2 regions of the Simplicispira sp. GW247-4R2A genome follow, and region 1 is predicted to be linked to the other one. Evidence: riboswitches for the same ligand, from Rfam matches in the RefSeq annotation. Region 1 holds a riboswitch; the other holds the start of a gene.

Region 1 (9,809 bases):
CCAACGGGCCGTCTCCTGCGCCAGTTCGCGCCCGAACAGCTCGCGCACGATCCAGCGTGCACCTTCCCATTTGTTGTGCGCCCCAAACCAGCCGTTGATGTGGATGCTGCTCACCGTGGCCACCATGCCCGCCTCCCGCATCAGGCCGACACACCGATCGATCGTGGTTTGCGGCAGGTGCGTGAATTCGCTGTGGTCGATGGCGATGTCGGTTTCGCGGCCGGCCGAATCCTGCGCCCGCCGGGCACCGGGCACCTGGCGCTCGATAGCCTCCAGCACTGCGCGCATGGCAGCAAAGTTGACGGCCCGTGTAGCGGCATCTTGTTGGTATATTTTTGATAGCTGCAAGCGCTTGTCCGATAAGCGCTGGAGGCCATTTTCGCTTATATTTTCTGACGATTCGAGGCGCAGGGCGACCGCGCCGTTCTCGGCCACCACGGCGTCCACCGGCCAGGCCGCGGCAAAGCGCTCGCTCCAGCCCACGGGCCGCCCGGTGATGGGAATCACGTGCAGCTCGGCCGCCTTCAAATCGTGCAAGGCAGCCAGCGCGTCGGAGGTGATGGCCCCGTCCGTGGTCAGGGTGTCGTCGATGTCGGTGAAGATGCCGAGCAGATTGGCAGGCGGTTGCCAGGCCGGGAGAGGCTGGAGGCGTGTGCCCATCAACCGCCCGATTGCAGCGCCAGCCCCGCATGCTCGCGCAGCGGGTGGAAGTGGATCTTGGGAAAGCGTTCCTGTGCCAGGCGCACGTCGTAGGGGCTGGTGCACAGGTAGGCCAGCGTGTTGGCCGCGTCGTGCGCCATGCGCAGCGGGTAGGCATTTTCAAATTCGCGCAGCTCGGCCGGGGTGTCGGCGGTGATCCAGCGCGCACCCGTGTACTGGCAGCCCTCCAGCCGCACGTCGGCGTCGTATTCGCCTTTCAGGCGGTGCTGCACCACTTCAAATTGCAGCTGGCCCACGGCGCCCAGCAGCATGTTGCCGCCGGTGTCGGGTTTGAAGACCTGAATGGCGCCTTCTTCGCCCAGCTGGGCCAGGCCTTGCTGCAGTTGTTTGGTGCGCAAGGGGTTCTTGAGCACCACGGTCATGAACAGCTCGGGGGCAAAAAACGGCAGGCCGGTGAACTGCAGGTTGGCGCCATCGGTGATGGTGTCGCCCAGCTGCACGCCGCCGTGCGTGGTGAAGCCGATGATGTCGCCGGCGTAGGCTTCTTCGACAGCTTCGCGGCGCTGGCTCATGAAGGTGACCACGCTGGTGGGGCGCAGCTCCTTGCCGGTGCGCTGTACCTTGAGCTTCATGCCGGGCTGGTATTTGCCCGAGGCCACGCGCACGAAGGCGATGCGGTCGCGGTGGTTGGCGTCCATGTTGGCCTGCACCTTGAAGACCACGCCAGAAAAACCTTCGTCCTCGGGCTGGACGGTCTTGACCACCGGTTGCTTGTTGACTTCCAGCGTGCTGATGCGCGGGCCGGGTGGCGGGGCCATGTCCACCAGGGCGTCGAGCACTTCCATTACGCCGAAGTTGTTCACCCCCGAGCCGAAGAACACGGGTGTGAGCTTGCCCGCCAGAAACTGCGCATGGTCCCAGGTGGGCGACGCGCCCACCGCCAGTTCCATGCTTTCCATGGCGGTATCGAACTCGCTGCCAAAGCGTGCTTGCAGCCGGGCGGTTTCGGTGAGGGGAATGGTTTCGAAATCCTGGGGCCGGCGCTCGCTTCCCGACTCGAACACCGTCATCGCCTGGGTGCGTAGGTTGATGATGCCGCCAAAGCGCTTGCCCTGGCCCACCGGCCAGGTCATGGGGCAGCAGGGCATGCCCAGCTCGCGCTCGACCTCGTCCATGATGTCCAGCGGGTCGCGCACTTCGCGGTCCATCTTGTTGACGAAGGTGATGATGGGGGTGTCGCGCTGGCGGCAGACCTCGATCAGGCGGCGCGTCTGCGCTTCCACGCCGTTGGCGGCGTCAATCACCATCAAGGCCGAATCGACGGCGGTCAGCACGCGGTAGGTGTCTTCCGAGAAGTCCTTGTGGCCGGGGGTGTCGAGCAAGTTGATGACGTGCTCGCGGTAGAGCATCTGCATCACGCTTGACGCTACTGAAATGCCGCGCTGTTTCTCGATCTCCATCCAGTCGGAGGTGGCGTGGCGGCTGGCCTTGCGGCCTTTGACGGCGCCGGCGATCTGGATCGCGCCCGAGAACAGCAAGAGCTTCTCCGTCAGCGTGGTCTTGCCGGCGTCGGGGTGGGAAATGATGGCAAAGGTGCGGCGGCGCCGGGTTTCAGAGGCGTAGGACAAGGGAGATCCAGAATTCAGGGGGTGAGCAGGCGCACGGCAGGGCATGCGTGCTTAAAGCGCGTTGATTTTACGGGGCCGATAAGCAGAGCAGGGTTCGCGCGCCCGTGTCACAGTTGCGCCCATGCAGGAATCCGACCCATCGCCCGCCACCCGCACCTGGGTGCAAGCGGGTTCGCCCGCCTACCGGCGCATCAGCCTGGCCTTGTTTATGGCAGGTTTCGCAACCTTCTCGTTGCTGTACTGCGTGCAGCCGGTGCTGCCGGAGCTGGCGGCGCACTTTGGCCTGGGGGCTGCGGGCAGTTCGCTGGCGCTGTCGGTCAGTGCCGGGTGCCTGGCGGTGGCCATCTTTGTCGCCGGCGCCTTGTCGGAAGGGCGGGACAAACGGCGGCTGATGTTTGCCTCCATGGCGCTGGCGGCGGTATGCAATGTGCTAGCCGCCGTGGCGCCCACCTGGGGCGCGCTGCTGGTGGCGCGGGCGCTGGAGGGCATTTTGCTCGGCGGTGTGCCCGCCGTGGCCATGGCCTATCTGGCCGATGAGATCCACCCGCGCGGGCTGGGGTTCTCCATGGGCCTCTACATTGGCGGAACGGCTTTTGGCGGCATGGCCGGGCGGGTGGGGATGAGTGCGCTGGCCGACCAATTTGGCTGGCGCGCAGCAATGGCCACCATTGGCGCGCTGGGGCTGCTGTCAGCGATCGGGTTTGTGCGGCTGCTGCCCAAAACCAGCGGGGCAGTGCCGTCTGGCACGCGGCAGTCGCAGAGCTTGCGGTTTCATCTGGACGCCTGGCGCGCGCACTTGCACACGCCCGGCTTGCCATTGCTGTTCCTGTCGGGCTTTGCGCTGATGGGGGTGTTTGTCTCGCTCTTCAATTACGCGGGCTTTCGCCTGGCGCTGCCGCCCTATGGCTTGAGCCAGACGCAGATCGGCCTCATCTTTTGCGTTTACCTGTTTGGCATCCTTGCTTCGCCCACGGCGGGTGCACTGGCGGACCGGCTGGGGCGCGCGCCGGTGCTGGTGGGCGGTGTGGCGCTGATGGCCGCTGGCGTGGTGCTGACCTTGGTGGCGCCGCTGCTCTGGGTGATTGTGGGCATTGCCGTGCTCACTTTTGGTTTCTTCGTGGCGCATTCGGTCGCCAGTGGCTGGGTGGGGCAACTGGCGCGCCAATCCAAGGGGCATGCGTCCTCGCTGTATTTGCTGGCGTACTACCTGGGGTCCAGCGTGCTGGGTTCGGCGGGTGGCTGGTTCTGGGAGCATGGGCGCTGGCCGGCCTTGGTGGGGTTCTCGCTGGTGCTGCTGGCGGGCGCGCTGGCGATGGCACTGCGCCTGCGGGCACGCACGCCGATATAATCCGCGTTCTTCTCCCGAGGAGCGTTGCAGCGTCCCGCTATTTCAGCAGGCGTGAGGCTCGGGAGGCCGGGCCGAACGGTCTGTCAGTTCGACAGGCTCACAGATCCGCTGTGCAACGACGCTCATCCACCTTGCGTGCGATGGGCTCTCAATCCCCCTCGCGGCAGGTGGTGTTTCAAAACAGCTTTTGGAGCCACCCATGAACGCCCGTACCCCCCCACTTGATTCCATTGACTGCGCCATTACCGACATCGGCCTGGCTGCCTGGGGCCGCAAGGAAATCCGCATCGCCGAAACCGAGATGCCCGGCCTGATGGCCATCCGCGAGGAATTCGCTGCCAAGCAGCCGCTCAAGGGCGCGCGCATCACCGGGAGCCTGCACATGACCATCCAGACCGCCGTGCTGATCGAGACGCTGCAGGCCCTGGGCGCGCAGGTGCGCTGGGCCTCGTGCAACATCTTCTCGACGCAGGACCATGCCGCCGCCGCGATTGCTGCGGGTGGCACGCCGGTGTTTGCCATCAAGGGCGAGTCGCTGGCCGACTACTGGGACTACACGCACCGCATCTTCGACTTCGGCGCGGCCAACACCCCCGGCGAAGGCCCGAACCTGATCCTGGACGACGGCGGCGACGCCACGCTGCTCATGCACCTGGGCAAGCGCGCCGAAAAGGACGCCTCGCTGATCGCCAACCCGACCAGCGAAGAGGAAACCTGTTTGTTCGCCGCCATCAAGGCCAAGCTGGCCGTGGACCCGACCTGGTACAGCCGCAAGGGTGCCGAGATCATCGGCGTGACCGAAGAAACCACCACCGGCGTGCACCGCTTGAAGGAAATGTCGGCCAAGGGCACCCTGTTGTTCCGCGCCATCAACGTGAACGACTCGGTCACCAAGAGCAAGTTCGACAACCTGTACGGCTGCCGTGAATCGCTGGTGGACGGCATCAAGCGCGCCACCGACGTGATGATTGCCGGCAAGGTGGCCTGTGTGGCCGGCTACGGCGACGTGGGCAAGGGCAGTGCCCAGGCGCTGCGCGCGCTCTCGGCCCAGGTGTGGGTGACCGAGATCGACCCCATCAACGCCCTGCAGGCGGCGATGGAAGGCTACAAGGTCGTCACCATGGAATACGCCGCCGACAAGGCCGACATTTTCGTGACCACCACGGGCAACCGCGACGTGATCCGGCACGAGCACCTGCTGGCCATGAAAGACCAGGCCATCGTCTGCAACATCGGCCACTTCGACAATGAAATCCAGGTCGCCACGCTGGAACAGTACGAATGGGAAGAGATCAAGCCGCAGGTGGACCATGTGATCTTCCCGGATGGCAAGCGCATCATCCTGCTGGCCAAGGGGCGTCTGGTGAACCTGGGCTGCGGTACGGGGCACCCGAGCTTCGTCATGTCGTCGAGCTTCGCCAACCAGACCATCGCCCAGATCGAGCTGTTCACGCACAGCGACTACTACGAAAACGGCAAGGTCTATGTGCTGCCCAAGCACCTGGACGAAAAGGTCGCGCGCCTGCACCTGAAGAAGGTGGGCGCCATGCTGAGCGAGCTGACGGACGAGCAGGCGGCCTATATTGGCGTGCCCAAGCAGGGCCCCTACAAACCCGACACCTACCGCTATTAACGGGCGCTACTGCGCGGCCCGCAGGCGTCGTTGCGGGGCCTCCCGTGAATCCTCACGTAGCGCCGCTACGTTCCGGTTTCCGGGTCCTCCAGCGCCTAGCCTGCGGGCCGCTCGCTATGCGCTGACAGGGCAGAGAAACAAAAAAACCATCGGAACTCCATGCGAATTGACCAACTTCTTGTCGAACGCGGCCTCGCCGCTTCGCGCGCGCAGGCGCAGCGGCTGCTGGCGGGCGGCGCGCAGTGGCGCGTGGGGCAGGGCGCCTGGAAGCCGGTGGGCAAGAATGGCGACAACGTACCGGACGATGCCGAGTTGCAACTGCAGGACAACTCGGAGGCGCGCTACGTCTCGCGCGGCGGGCTCAAGCTCGAAGGGGCGCTGGCGGCTACTGGCCTCGATGTGGCAGGTTCGCAGTGTCTCGACATCGGCCAATCGACCGGCGGCTTTACCGATTGCCTGTTGCAAAAGGGCGCTGCGCATGTGGTCGGCGTGGACGTGGGCCAAGGGCAGTTGCACCCGCGCCTGCGGGGCGATGCGCGTGTTACCTGCATCGAGCAGGTCAACGCGCGGGCACTGGATGCTTCTGATTTGATAGCTTTTAGCGCATATGGAATAAGCGCTGGAGGCCAATTTGACCCTAAATTCTCGGTCATTGTGGGCGACCTCTCGTTCATCTCGCTGACCTTGGTGCTGCCCGCGCTGGTGCCGTTGCTCGCGGACGGCGGGGCGCTGCTGATGCTGGTCAAGCCCCAATTCGAACTGCAGCCAGGCCAGGTAGGCAAGGGCGGCATCGTGCGCGACGCGGCGCTGTACGCGGTGGTCGAGCAGCGCATCCGCGCCTGCTGTGCCGAGCTGGGGCTCACGGTCCAAAGCTGGTTCCCAAGCCCTATTGAGGGTGGCGACGGCAACCGCGAATTTTTTGTTTTTGCGAGGAGGGCCGCATGAGCGCTGCCAATATTCCTGATGCCTCTAATGCCGCCTGCCCGGTGAGCTTTGAATATTTCCCGCCCAAGACGCCCGAAGGGGCGGCCAAGCTGCGCGGCGTACGCCAGCAATTGCAGGCGCTGGCGCCCGAGTTCTGCTCGGTGACCTACGGCGCCGGCGGTTCCACCCAGCAGGGCACCTTCGACACGGTGCGCGAAATCCTGCAGGAAGGCGTGGCCGCCGCTTCGCATTTCTCCTGCATCGGCGCCACGCGCCAGTCGGTGCGCGAGCAGCTCGCCATGCTGAGCGCCATGGGCGTCAAGCGCCTGGTGGCGCTGCGCGGCGACTTGCCCAGTGGCTACGGCATAGGCGGTGAATTCCATTACGCCAGCGACCTGGTGGCCTTCATTCGCGCCGAAACGGGCGATGCGTTCCACATCGAGGTCGCGGCCTACCCCGAGGTGCACCCGCAGGCACGTTCGCCTGAAGCCGATCTGCGCGCCTACGTCGCCAAGGTGCAGGCGGGCGCTGATTCCGCCATCACCCAGTATTTCTACAACGCCGACGCCTACTTCCGCTTTGTGGACGACGCCACGCGCCAAGGTGCGCGCGTGCCGGTGGTGCCCGGCGTCATGCCGATTGGCAGCTCCAGCCAGTTGCTGCGTTTTTCTGATGCCTGCGGCGCCGAGGTACCGCGCTGGATCCGCCTGCGCCTGCAGTCCTATGGCGACGATGTGGCCAGTATCAAGGCGTTTGGCCTGGATGTGGTGACGCGCTTGTGCGAGCAGTTGCGCGCCGGTGGCGCCCCGGCGCTGCACTTCTACACCATGAACCAGAGCCAGGCGGTGCTGGAACTGTGCCGGCGCCTGGGACGTACAGCGCCTGTATCAGCCGCCTGATTCCAGTGTGAACGCCGCGTGCTGGTCCTGCCCCAGCCGTGCGACGAGCTGCGGCATGGCCGGCGCTAGCGCGGCCTTGAGCGTGTGCGGCGGGTTGATGAGGAACATGCCGCTGGCCGGCAGGCCAGGGCGCACCACCTTGCCGTCGGCGAGCTCCTTGACCTTGCCCGCCTTCACGGTCAGCGTGGCGTGCAGCCAGCTTTTGCCACTCTTTGTCGCCAGCGTTTTCAGGCGGCGTGGCAGGTCATGCGCTTCGGGCCGGGCAATCAAGGGGTACCACACGGCGTAGGTGCCGGTGGGGAAGCGCTTCATGCCCTCGGTGGCAAGGTCCAGCACCTTGGCGTAGTCGCTCTTGATTTCGTAGCTAGGATCGCAGATCAGCAAAGCGCGACGCGCTGGTGGTGGTAGGAATTTGCGCCAGCCTTCAAAGCCATCCTCACCCAAAACGACCACCTGCCGTCCGGCGCCCAGCTGCGCCACGTTGCCGGCCAGTGCACGGGCGTCGGTGGGGTGCAGCTCGAACAGTTTGAGCCGGTCGTGCGCGCGCAGCAGGTGCTGGACGATGAAGGGCGAGCCCGGATACACCTTCAAGTTGCTGCCATGGTTGAACGAGCGCACCAGGTCCAGGTAGGCCTGCAAGGCAGGTGCCAGGGGCTCGGCATCTGGCGCAGGCGCTGCCAGGCGCAGCAGGCCCCCGCCTGCCTCGCCGCTGGTGCGTGCGTAGTCGCCGTCGAGCCGGTACAGGCCGGCACCGGCGTGGGTGTCCACGACGGTCAGCGCGGCATCTTTCTCGGTGAGGTGCTGCAGGACGGCAATCAGCACCGTGTGCTTGAGCACGTCGGCGTGGTTGCCTGCATGGAAGGCGTGGCGGTAACTGAACATGGGGCGATGGTAACCATGCCTGCCCGGACCTTGGGCACTGCGGGCCGGTTTGGCATGTTTGTTGCTGAAAATCAGGAGATGCACCTGCGCGCCGGCCATGCGCTACGCAAAACGTGCAATTTTTGTCTCAGAAAGTCATTTTTGCTCTCACCGACCCTGGAAACCTATGATGATGGAGCCGGCCAGCGCCTTGGCCGGCCTGTGTCCCGCTACGTCTCCTTCGCCCGCATGACCGAAAGCTCCCGTTCAGAACACCGCTCCCAGGTGCGCCACCTTGATGCGCTGCCGGCGGGCACGCGCCTGGCCGAATTTGAAATCCTGTCGCTATTGGGCGTGGGCGGCTTTGGCATGGTCTACAAGGCGTTTGACCATTCGCTGCACCGCACGGTGGCCATCAAGGAATACATGCCGGCGGCGCTCGCCGCCCGCGCGGGCGATGGGACACTCTGGGCGCGTTCGTCTACCGACGAGCCAGCATTCCAGGCGGGCCTGCACTCGTTCGTGGACGAGGCGCGCATGCTGGCGCAGTTCGACCACCCCTCGTTGGTGAAGGTGTTTCGCTTCTGGGAGTCGCACAACACCGCCTACATGGTGATGCCGCTGTACCGGGGCATGACCTTCAAGCAGGCACGTACCCAGATGCGCGCACCGCCCCCGGAAGCCTGGCTGCGCCAGGTGCTGTGGGCCGTGCTCGACGCGCTGCGTGTGCTGCACGGCGCCAACACCTTGCACCGCGATATTTCCCCCGACAACATCTTCTTGCAGGATATGGGGCCTCCCGTGCTGCTGGACCTGGGTGCCTCGCGCCACGCCATCAACGACCGCGACCGCAAGCACACGGCGGTGCTGAAGGTGAACTACGCTCCCATAGAGCAGTATTCGGATGGCGAAGGTGAGGGCCACGCCGAGATGGCCCAAGGGCCTTGGAGCGACCTGTACTCCCTGGCGGCTGTGGTGCATGGTTGTTTGTGCAACGACGCGCCGCTGCCGGCCACGCTGCGGGCCCTGCGCGATCGTATGGTGCCGTTTTCGCGCGTGGCCAGGACGGTGCACAAGCAGTTTGGCCAGGAATATTCCCCGCCTTTTATCGAGGCCATCTCCCAGGCGCTCAAGCTGCAGCCTGAAGACCGACCCCAGAGCATCGACGCGTTTCTGGCGTTGATGGCGATGCCATCGGCGCCAGCGGGACTGGACCATTTCGACTTCCGCGCGGGTTTGGGGGACCTCTGGGTCGAGCCCACCGACCAGCCTGACGCCACCATGACGGCGAGTACCGTGGACCTCACGGGCCAGGCGCCTGCGGGGGGTGCTGCAGTGAAGCTGCCGGCGGGCCCTGCGTCCGCTCCCCTGCATGCCAAGCCCGTAGCTCCCCAGGTGACCGCTTCCACCGCCCCGGGGGCCCAGGACGCGGTGCAGACCGATGCCGCTGATACGGTCTTTCTAGGCCCGGACACGGTGTTTCGTGACCCAGACACGGTCCAGCCGGCCGAGCCCCTGGCGCCGGCACGGCAGGCTCCTCCCAAGAAGGCTTTGCTCGAATCCGAGTGGACCCGCGAGAGAGCTGCCGCGCCGCCTGCGCGGCGTTTGCTCTGGCCCTGGCTTGGCGCGGGCGCGGTCGGGTTGGCGGCGGTTGCCGTGGCATGGGCCCTGCGCGGACCGGCTCAGGCGCCGCTGCCGAAGCCGACGACAGCGCCGGCCGACGCCATCATCACGGAATTGAAACCGCCGGTGTCGGCGCCCGAAGCGGCTCCCGCTGAACAAGGCGCCGCAGACCTCACCGCTGCGCAGGCGGCCGCGGGTGAGCCCGTGCCCAGCGACGGACCGGCACCGGCGTT
Region 2 (9,809 bases), on a different contig from region 1:
TCAGCACCTGGCTTCGGCTCTCGTCGGTATAGAACTCGATGTCGTCGCCGACGCTGTTGGCGGGGTACAGCGCCATGACGCCATTGGCCTGCAACCAACGGCCGTCGATGATTTTCTTCAGCAGCGCCTGGCCGTCGGCGAACACGCGGGTCGCCTCTTCGCCGACGATCTCGTCCTTCAGGATGGCGGGGTACTTGCCGGCCAGGTCCCAGGTCTGGAAGAACGGGCCCCAGTCCATGTAGGGCACCAGCTCGTTCAGGTCGAAATTCTTGAACACGCGCCGGCCCAGCGCACGCGGTGGCGTGGGCGTGAACGCGGTCCAGTCGATGGCGGTGCGGTTGGCACGCGCCTGCGCCAGCGTCCACATCGGCGTCTGCTTCTTGTTGGCGTGCTGGGTGCGCACGTGGTCGTAATCGGCTCGCACTTCCTGCAGGAAGGCCTCGGCGCCCTCGCCGAGCAGGCTTTGCGCCACGCCCACGCTGCGCGACGCATCGGGCACATAGACCACCGGGCCGTCGTAGTGCGGCGCAATTTTCACGGCGGTGTGCACGCGCGAGCAGGTGGCGCCGCCGATGAGCAGCGGGATCTTCTTGACGCGGAAGTGGTCGTCCTTGTGCATCTCGGCGGCCACGTACTGCATTTCTTCCAGGCTGGGGGTGATCAGGCCCGAGAGGCCCACGATGTCGGCCCCCTCGGCCTTGGCGCGCGCCAGAATCTCATGGCAGGGCACCATCACGCCCATGTTGATGACCTCGAAGTTGTTGCACTGCAGGACGACGGTGACGATGTTCTTGCCGATGTCGTGCACGTCGCCCTTGACGGTGGCAATGACGATCTTGCCCTTGGTGCGCACATCGCGCCCGGCGAGTTCGTCCTGGCGCTTTTCCTCCTCGATGTAGGGAATCAGGTGCGCCACGGCGAGCTTCATGACGCGTGCCGACTTCACCACCTGGGGCAGGAACATCTTGCCGGCGCCGAACAGGTCGCCGACGATGGACATGCCGTCCATCAGTGGCCCTTCGATCACGTGCAGCGGGCGCCCGCCCTTGGCCAGGATCTCCTGGTAGGCCTCTTCGGTGTCTTCGACGATGAAGTCGGTGAAGCCGTGCACCAGCGCGTGGGAGAGGCGCTCGCCCACCGGCTTGGGCGCTTCGGGTGTGCCGCGCCATTCGAGTTTTTTGCTCTCGTCCTTGGCGCCGCTTTTCGCCGTTTCGGCCACTTCGAGCAGGCGTTCGGCGGCGTCGGGGCGGCGGTTGAGGATGACGTCCTCCACGCGCTCGCGCAAGGTGGGTTCGAGGTCGTCGTACACGCCCACCATGCCGGCGTTGACGATGCCCATGTCCATGCCGGCCTTGATGGCGTGGTACAGAAACACGGTATGGATGGCCTCGCGCACCGGGTCGTTGCCACGGAAGCTGAACGACACGTTCGATACACCGCCCGACACCTTGGCGCCGGGCAGGTGCTGCTTGATCCAGCGCGTCGCCTCAATGAACTCGACCGCGTAGTTGTTGTGCTCTTCAATGCCGGTGGCCACGGCAAAGATGTTGGGGTCGAAAATGATGTCCTCGGGCGGGAAGCCCACCTCATCGACCAGGATGCGGTAAGCCCGCTCGCAGATGCCGATTTTGCGCGCGTAGGTATCGGCTTGTCCTTGCTCGTCAAACGCCATCACCACGGCCGCGGCGCCGTAGCGGCGCACCAGCGTGGCCTGCCGCTTGAAGGCCTCCACGCCTTCCTTCATGGAAATCGAGTTGACGATGGGCTTGCCCTGGATGCAGCGCAGCCCCGCCTCGATCACCTCCCACTTGGAGCTGTCCACCATGATGGGCAGGCGGGCAATGTCGGGCTCGGACGCAATCAGGTTCAGGAAGCGCACCATGGCCGCCTTGCTGTCGAGCATGGCCTCGTCCATGTTGATGTCGATGACCTGGGCGCCGTTCTCCACCTGCTGGCGCGCCACGGCCAGGGCATCCTCGAACTGGCCGTTCAGGATGAGGCGCGCGAAGGCCTTGGAGCCGGTAATGTTGGTGCGCTCGCCCACGTTGACGAAGAGCGAGGCGGCGTCGATGGAAACGGGCTCAAGGCCCGAAAGGCGCATCGGAGGCACGGAGACGGAAGCAGTCGGCGGGGAAGAGATTTCAGGCATGCGGCTCACCAAGGCAGTTCACGGGAAACAGACTGGTGAGCGCCGTTCGGGGCCTGTTTGCGCCCCACCCAAGCCTGACGCACGGGAGCGCCAGAAGGCTCCCGGCGCTGCAGCGCTCCTTGAGAGGGCATGATTTTAGACCGCGTTGCCTCGCGCCTGCAAAGCCGTGGCGCGCTTGCCGAGGCAGGTGCGCCAGCGGATGGCGCGCCGCAGACGCTCGTGTCACACATGTCGAGGTAGACCTTGGGGCGTGCAGGCGGTGATTTTCCGGCTTGGTACATCGCCGTGCATCACCACCGGTACCCGCTTTCTCCGTTGCCGCCTTCCCGATTCTGGTGCGATGCGCCGCCGGGCCAACGGCATCGAATGGCTGGGGGGTTCCCACGGGCCACAGGACAGCGCCATGTCAGCGGGAGGCACGAAAATAACCGGTTGACCCCATTTCCCTTTAAGGAACCCAGCGCATGAGCACGAAGCAACCGACCATCATTTACACGCTGACCGACGAAGCTCCAGCGCTCGCCACGGCGGCCTTTTTGCCCATCGTGCGCGCCTTTGCCGCGCCGGCTGGCATTCACGTGGAGACCAGCGATATTTCGGTGGCCAGCCGCATCCTCAGCCAGTTCCCCGAGTACCTGACCGAAGCCCAGCGCGTGCCCGACAACCTGGCAATGCTGGGCAAGCTCACGCTTTCGCCCGACGCCAACATCATCAAGCTGCCCAACGTCAGCGCATCGGTATCGCAACTGGGCGCCGCCATCAAGGAGCTGCAGGGTAAGGGTTACGCCATTCCCGACTACCCCGAGAACCCGACGACGGATGAAGAGAAGGACATTCGCGCCCGCTACAACAAGTGCATTGGCAGCGCCGTGAACCCGGTGCTGCGCGAGGGCAACTCGGACCGGCGTGCCCCAAGGGCGGTGAAGGAATACGCCCGCAAGCACCCGCACAGCATGGCCGAGTGGAGCCAGGCATCGCGCTCGCATGTCTCGCACATGCACCACGGCGACTTCTACGCTGGTGAAAAATCGCTCACGATTGGCAAGGCCTGCGACGTGAAGATGGAGCTGGTCGGCAAAAGTGGGAAGACGGTGGTGCTCAAGCCCAAGCTGTCGCTCAAAGATGGCGAGATCATCGACAGCATGTTCATGAGCAAGAAAGCCCTGCTCGCCTTCTACGAAAAAGAGATTGAAGACGCCTACAAAACCGGCGTGATGTTCTCGCTGCACGTCAAAGCGACCATGATGAAGGTGTCGCACCCCATCGTGTTCGGCCACTGCGTGCGCATCTTCTACAAAGACGCGTTCGAGAAGCACGCCGAACTGTTCGACGAACTGGGCGTGAACGTCAACAACGGCATGGTCGACCTGTACAACAAGATCAGCACGCTGCCGCAAAGCCAGCAGGACGAGATCAAACGCGATCTGCACGCCTGCCACGCGCACCGCCCCGAGCTGGCCATGGTCGATTCGGCCAAGGGCATCACCAACTTCCATTCGCCCAACGACATCATCGTGGACGCCTCCATGCCCGCCATGATCCGCAACGGCGGCCAGATGTGGGGCGCCGACGGCCGCCTGAAGGACGTCAAGGCCGTGATGCCCGAAAGCACCTTTGCCCGCATCTACCAGGAGATCATCAACTTCTGCAAATGGCACGGCAACTTCGACCCGAAAACCATGGGCACCGTGCCCAACGTGGGCCTGATGGCCCAGCAGGCCGAGGAATACGGCTCGCACGACAAGACCTTTGAAGTACCCGAAGACGGCGTGGCCAATATCGTCGACCTGGCGACTGGCGAAGTGCTGCTCAGCCAGAACGTGGAAGCCGGCGATATCTGGCGCATGTGCCAAGTCAAAGATGCCCCGATTCGCGACTGGGTCAAGCTGGCCGTGACGCGTGCCCGCAATTCCGGCATGCCGGCGGTGTTCTGGCTCGACCCGTACCGCCCGCACGAGGCCGAGATCATCAAGAAAGTGCGCCAGTATTTGAAGGACCACGACACCACCGGCCTCGATATCCAAATCATGAGCCAGGTGCGCGCCATGCGCTTCACGCTGGAGCGCGTGATTCGCGGGCTGGACACCATCAGCGTCACCGGCAACATCCTGCGCGACTATCTGACCGACTTGTTCCCCATCATGGAACTGGGCACCAGCGCCAAGATGCTGTCTGTCGTGCCCCTGATGGCCGGCGGCGGCATGTACGAGACGGGAGCTGGCGGCTCGGCCCCCAAGCATGTGCAGCAACTAGTGGAAGAAAACCACCTGCGCTGGGATTCGCTGGGCGAGTTTCTGGCACTGGCCGTGAGCCTGGAAGACCTTGGTCTGAAAACTGGCAACGCGCAAGCCACGCTGCTGTCGAAAACGCTGGACACCGCCACGGGCAAACTGCTCGACAACAACAAGAACCCTTCACCCAAAACCGGCCAGCTCGACAACCGCGGCAGCCAGTTCTACCTGGCGCTGTACTGGGCGCAAGAATTGGCCGCGCAGACCGAAGACAAGGCCCTGGCGGCCAAGTTCGCGGTGCTGGCCAAAACACTGGCTGAGAACGAGCAGAAGATCGTCGCCGAGATGGCCGAGGTGCAGGGCAAGCCGGCGGATATTGGCGGGTATTACTTGATGAATGTGAAAAAGACGGAGGCGGTGATGCGGCCTAGCGGGACGTTGAATGCGGCGCTGGAGGCTGTGGGGGGCTGATAGCGGTTGTCCTTGGGCGGTTGTGTCCTTGGGCGCTTGCCCAAGGATGCACCTGACGGCAGGCCTGGCGGCGGGCCTGTCGGTGCGCTGCCTACAGAACCGCCCGCTCAGCGATCGTGGGCGCTATCTCCATCCAGCGGAACGATGCGTTCGTTGGTGGAAACCACCTGCCCCTTCGCATCAAAATCAACGTCAAAAAGGGTGTCGACGGTGCCAAGCACGCGGTACGTAAAGGTGGGGCCGGGCTGGTTGCGGTATTTGATGGACTGTGTCGGATGGCCCAATGCGTCGCGGACCTCTGCCATGCTCATGCCGGGGGTGACCAAAGCCTCTTGGCTCTGGCTGATCCAAAAACCACTCGCTGCTTGCGCCAGGGCAGCGCAGAGTGCAAGGCCTGCCGCCACCATCAGGCGCGAAGTGGGGGTGATGTAGGGACGTGCCATGATGTCCTGCTTTCTCAAAGGGCCAAGCTTCAGCGTGCATGCAGATTCGCCTGCATTGAACGCAGCACATTTGGCTGGGTAAGTGCGTCTTGCCAAGCGCCTGCTCAAGCGGCCGAGGCCGGCAGGCCAAACACCCGGTCGAAACACCAGTTGAAGACAAAGGTGTAGCAGAGGAAAAACACCACCAGCCCCAGGTCCATCACCAGCGCCTGCCACAGGCTGACGCCAAACCACCAGGCAAATAGCGGCACCAGAAACAGCACCAATCCGCCCTCGAAACCGATGGCATGCGCCACGCGCCGCGCCAAGCTGCGGCCACGCACGCTCTGGCGCGCTTCCCAGCGTTCGAACAGGGTGTTGAACACCAGGTTCCACAGCACGGCAACGGCTGAGGATGCGGCCGAGATGACGGCGGAATGCGCGGCGCCCTGGCCTGTTGCTGCGGCCAGACCCCATGTGGCGACGGCGATGGCGATGATCTCGTAGATGGTGACATACACCACTCGGCGGCGCAGGCCGTGGAGGCCGGGAATCAAGGCAGTGAAAGACATACGGCGATTCTTGCAGGCTTTCGCCTGTCCGACCGGACGCCAGACTATGCGCGGCGTGCATAAACTTGTAACTGCGCTGCCTTGGACATCGGCATTTCACAGGCCTATGCTTCGCGCTTCGACTGATCCCACAAGGAAATCTTCATGCAACAAGCGTCTGGCTCAGGCACATTGCCCAGCCATCCCCTGCCCTCGTATTTGCAGGCCGACCACCTCGGCCCCTGGGGCAATTACCTCAAACAGGTGGACCGCGTCACGCCCTACCTGGGCTCGCTGTCGCGCTGGGTAGAAACCTTGAAGCGCCCCAAGCGCATCCTGATCGTGGATGTTCCCATCGAACTGGACAACGGCACCATTGCCCACTTCGAGGGCTACCGCGTGCAGCACAACCTCTCGCGCGGGCCCGGCAAGGGCGGCGTGCGTTTTCACCAGGAGGTGACGCTGTCGGAAGTGATGGCGCTGTCGGCCTGGATGTCGGTCAAGACGGCCGCCGTCAACGTGCCGTATGGCGGTGCCAAGGGCGGTATCCGCGTGAATCCCAAGACCCTCTCGCGCGGCGAACTCGAACGCCTGACGCGCCGCTACACCAGCGAGATCGGCCTGATCATCGGCCCGACCAAGGACATCCCCGCACCCGATGTGAACACCAATGAGCAGATCATGGCGTGGATGATGGACACCTACTCCATGAACACGGGCGAAGCCGCTACGGGCGTGGTCACCGGCAAGCCCGTGGACTTGGGCGGCTCGCTGGGCCGGCGCGAAGCCACGGGCCGCGGGGTGTTCACCGTGGGCCTGGAAGCGGCGCACCACACGGGCCTGAAAATCGACGGCGCCCGCGTGGCCGTGCAGGGCTTTGGCAATGTGGGCGGCACCGCGGCCAAGTTGTTCTGCGACGTGAGCGCCCGCCTCGTCGCGGTGCAAGACCACACAGGCACCATCGCCCATGAGGGCGGCATGGATGCTGTCGCACTGCTCGCGCATGTGGCCAGCACGGGCGGCGTGGCCGGATTCCCCGGCGCCGAAAAACTAGCGGACGAAGACTTCTGGGGCGTGCCCTGCGAAATCCTGATTCCCGCCGCGCTCGAGAGCCAGATCACCGCAGAGAACGCCCCCAAGATCCACGCCAAGCTGATCATCGAAGGCGCCAACGGCCCCACCACCCCCGAGGCCGACGACATCCTGCACGACAACGGCGTGCTGGTGCTGCCCGACGTGATCGCCAACGCTGGCGGCGTGACGGTGAGCTATTTCGAGTGGGTGCAGGATTTCTCCAGTTTTTTCTGGACGGAAGACGAAATCAATGCCCGCCTGGTGCGCATCATGAAAGAGGCGTTTGCCGGCATCTGGCAGACGGCGCAAGAGCACAAGGTCAGCCTGCGCACTGCCACCTTCATCGTCGCCTGCACGCGCATGCTCCATGCCCGCGAGATGCGCGGCCTGTACCCATGAAGCGATCAGCGTTGAAAATTTGAGTTTTTTTGCCCTCTAGGGCAACACCAATGGGCGCATGCAGCTATGTTTTTCATAGTTGCATGCGTTTTTTCATGGCGGCATGGGGCATAGGCCCCAAGCGTGCAACGCAGTGTTCGCGGCATAGGCACGGGTTCTGCGCTACAAAGTCGCCATGCCAAGCACTGCCCCCACCCTCATCACCCCGCGCGCCGCCGACCTGGGTCATGGCCTGACCGTGCGGCGTTTGCTGCCCGCAGCGGCCCGGCGCAGCGTGGGCCCCTTCGTCTTCTTCGACCACGCCGGCCCGGTCACGCTGGCCGCCAAAGACACGCGCGCTGCCGATGTGCGGCCCCACCCGCACATCGGCCTGGCCACGGTGAGCTATTTGCTCAGCGGCGAAATCGTCCACCGCGACAGCCTGGGCACGCACACGCGCATCCAGCCCGGCGCCGTGAACTGGATGACGGCCGGGCGCGGCATCACCCATTCCGAGCGCTTCGAGCACCCGGCGTCGTTTGCCGGTGGCGGGCTGGAGCTGCTGCAGTCCTGGGTGGCGCTCCCCGAAGAACTGGAAGAATGCGAACCCGCGTTCGCCCACACGCCTGCCGACGCGCTGCCGGTGCGGGACGATGGCGGCGTGTGGCTGCGCGTGATTGCCGGAACGGTCTACGGTTTGGGCAGCCCGGTGCAAACGCTATCGCCCTTGTTCTATGTGCACGCCGAGCTGCAGGCCGGGGCGGCGCTGACCTTGCCAGACGGCTACAGCGAGCGTGCTGCCTATGTGGCACGCGGAGAAATCGCGTACGAAGGCACGCGCTACACCGCCGGCCAGATGCTGGTGTTCGCGCAGGGCGCCACCGGCGCCCTCACCGCGCCCGCGTCCGCTACGGTCATGCTGCTGGGCGGCGAGCCACTGGGGCCGCGCCATCTGTTCTGGAACTTCGTCTCGTCGCGCAAGGAGCGCATCGAGCAGGCCAAGGCCGATTGGGCGGCCGGGCGCTTTGTACTGCCGCCCGATGACCACGATGAATGGATACCGCTGCCTCCGACACCGGCGCACGGCTAGGGTCGCTGCAACTCAGGCCGGCTGCGGCTCGCGGTAGAAGGGCCGCAGGCGCGGTGCATCCTGGGCCACACCGGCGGCAATTGCCGTGATATGGTCCGGCGTCGTGCCGCAGCAGCCGCCCACAATGTTCACCAGGCCCTCGGCGGCGAACTCGTGCACCAGGCGGCTGGTCACGTCGGGTGTCTCGTCGAAGCCGGTGTCGCTCATGGGGTTGGGCAGGCCGGCGTTGGGGTAGCAGCTGATGAACGTATCCGGCGCGGCCTTGGCCAGCTCCTGGATGTAGGGGCGCATCAGCGCGGCGCCCAGCGCGCAGTTCAGGCCCACGGCCAGCGGCTGGGCGTGGCGCACGCTGTGCCAGAAGGCCGTCACCGTCTGGCCCGAGAGGATACGGCCCGAAGCGTCGGTCACCGTGCCGCTGATGATGATGGGCAGGCGTTCACCGGTTTTCTCGAACACCTCGTCGATGGCGAACAGCGCCGCCTTGGCGTTGAGCGTGTCGAAAATCGTTTCCACCAGAATCACGTCGGCCCCGCCTTCGATCAGCGCTTCCGTCTGCTCGAAGTAGGCCGCGCGCAACTGCTCGAAGGTGATGTTGCGGGCGCCGGGGTCGTTTACATCGGGGCTGATGCTGGCGGTCTTGGGCGTGGGGCCAAGGGCTCCGGCGACAAAGCGCGGATGATCGGGCGTACTGAATTTGTCGCAGGCGGCACGCGCCAGCCTGGCCGAGGCGAGGTTCATTTCGCGCGCCAGGTCGGCCATGCCGTAGTCCTCCTGCGCAATCGTCGTCGCGCCGAAGGTGTTGGTCTCGATCAAATCGGCGCCAGCGGCCAGATAGCGCTCGTGGATGTCGCGAATCACGTCGGGCCGCGTGAGGCTGAGCAGTTCGTTGTTGCCCTTCACGTCGCGCGGAAAATCCTTGAAGCGCTCGCCCACGCTGCCCGGCCCGCTATAGCCCTCGCCCCGGTACTGCGCCTCGCCCAGCTTGAAGCGCTGGATCATGGTGCCCATGGCGCCGTCGAGGATGGCGATGCGCTTTTCAAGAAGAGCGGGGAGCTGCTGGGCGCGGGTGTAGGGGGCGGTTTGCATGGGTGCGATTGTAGAAAACCGCACGCCGCGCGCGAGCGCAGGGGTTTTGCGAAGAAACAGAATGGAAGAAGGGGAATGCTTGGCCGGGATCAATCCCGCACCGGGCTTGGGTGCCGGGTCTGGGAAGCTGCCGACAAGGCCAGCAGCCTTGCATCCAGATCAATGCGCACCTCCGAGAGCAGTTCCAGCGCTTCGTCTTGCAGTTTGCCGGGAGCGGGATGCGAGCGCAAGGCGTTGTCTCGCCGCTGCATCAACGCCTGCAACTGCGGCGCGCAGAGCCGAACGACCGACTCGATGACCGCATCGACCTCGGAATACCCGGAGTCGAGCGCCATCGAGGAGAGCAGTTCCAGTGTC

Evidence for each region. Region 1 has a riboswitch for S-adenosylhomocysteine ahead of ahcY (adenosylhomocysteinase). Riboswitches for the same ligand answer to the same signal wherever they lie in the genome.
Region 2: it holds a riboswitch for S-adenosylhomocysteine, as region 1 does, so the genes downstream of both, metH (methionine synthase) here and ahcY (adenosylhomocysteinase) in region 1, are expected to answer to the same signal.

Annotation. Positions count from the first base shown of each region.
Region 1 is NZ_JBWKZM010000014.1:37,862-47,670, reverse strand. It holds gene AC07ZH_RS11015 (HAD-IIB family hydrolase) at 1-660, opposite strand, end outside; gene AC07ZH_RS11010 (peptide chain release factor 3) at 660-2,288, opposite strand; gene AC07ZH_RS11005 (MFS transporter) at 2,410-3,636, shown strand; S-adenosyl-L-homocysteine riboswitch at 3,647-3,767, shown strand; gene ahcY (adenosylhomocysteinase) at 3,836-5,269, shown strand; gene AC07ZH_RS10995 (TlyA family RNA methyltransferase) at 5,429-6,214, shown strand; gene metF (methylenetetrahydrofolate reductase [NAD(P)H]) at 6,211-7,092, shown strand; gene AC07ZH_RS10985 (23S rRNA (adenine(2030)-N(6))-methyltransferase RlmJ) at 7,081-7,974, opposite strand; gene AC07ZH_RS10980 (serine/threonine protein kinase) at 8,203-9,809, shown strand, end outside.
Region 2 is NZ_JBWKZM010000013.1:44,438-54,246, reverse strand. It holds gene metH (methionine synthase) at 1-2,149, opposite strand, end outside; S-adenosyl-L-homocysteine riboswitch at 2,180-2,276, opposite strand; gene AC07ZH_RS10540 (NADP-dependent isocitrate dehydrogenase) at 2,614-4,851, shown strand; gene AC07ZH_RS10535 (hypothetical protein) at 4,959-5,294, opposite strand; gene AC07ZH_RS10530 (PACE efflux transporter) at 5,399-5,845, opposite strand; gene AC07ZH_RS10525 (Glu/Leu/Phe/Val family dehydrogenase) at 5,990-7,297, shown strand; gene AC07ZH_RS10520 (pirin family protein) at 7,473-8,366, shown strand; gene AC07ZH_RS10515 (homocysteine S-methyltransferase family protein) at 8,379-9,452, opposite strand; gene AC07ZH_RS10510 (DUF6969 family protein) at 9,542-9,809, opposite strand, start outside.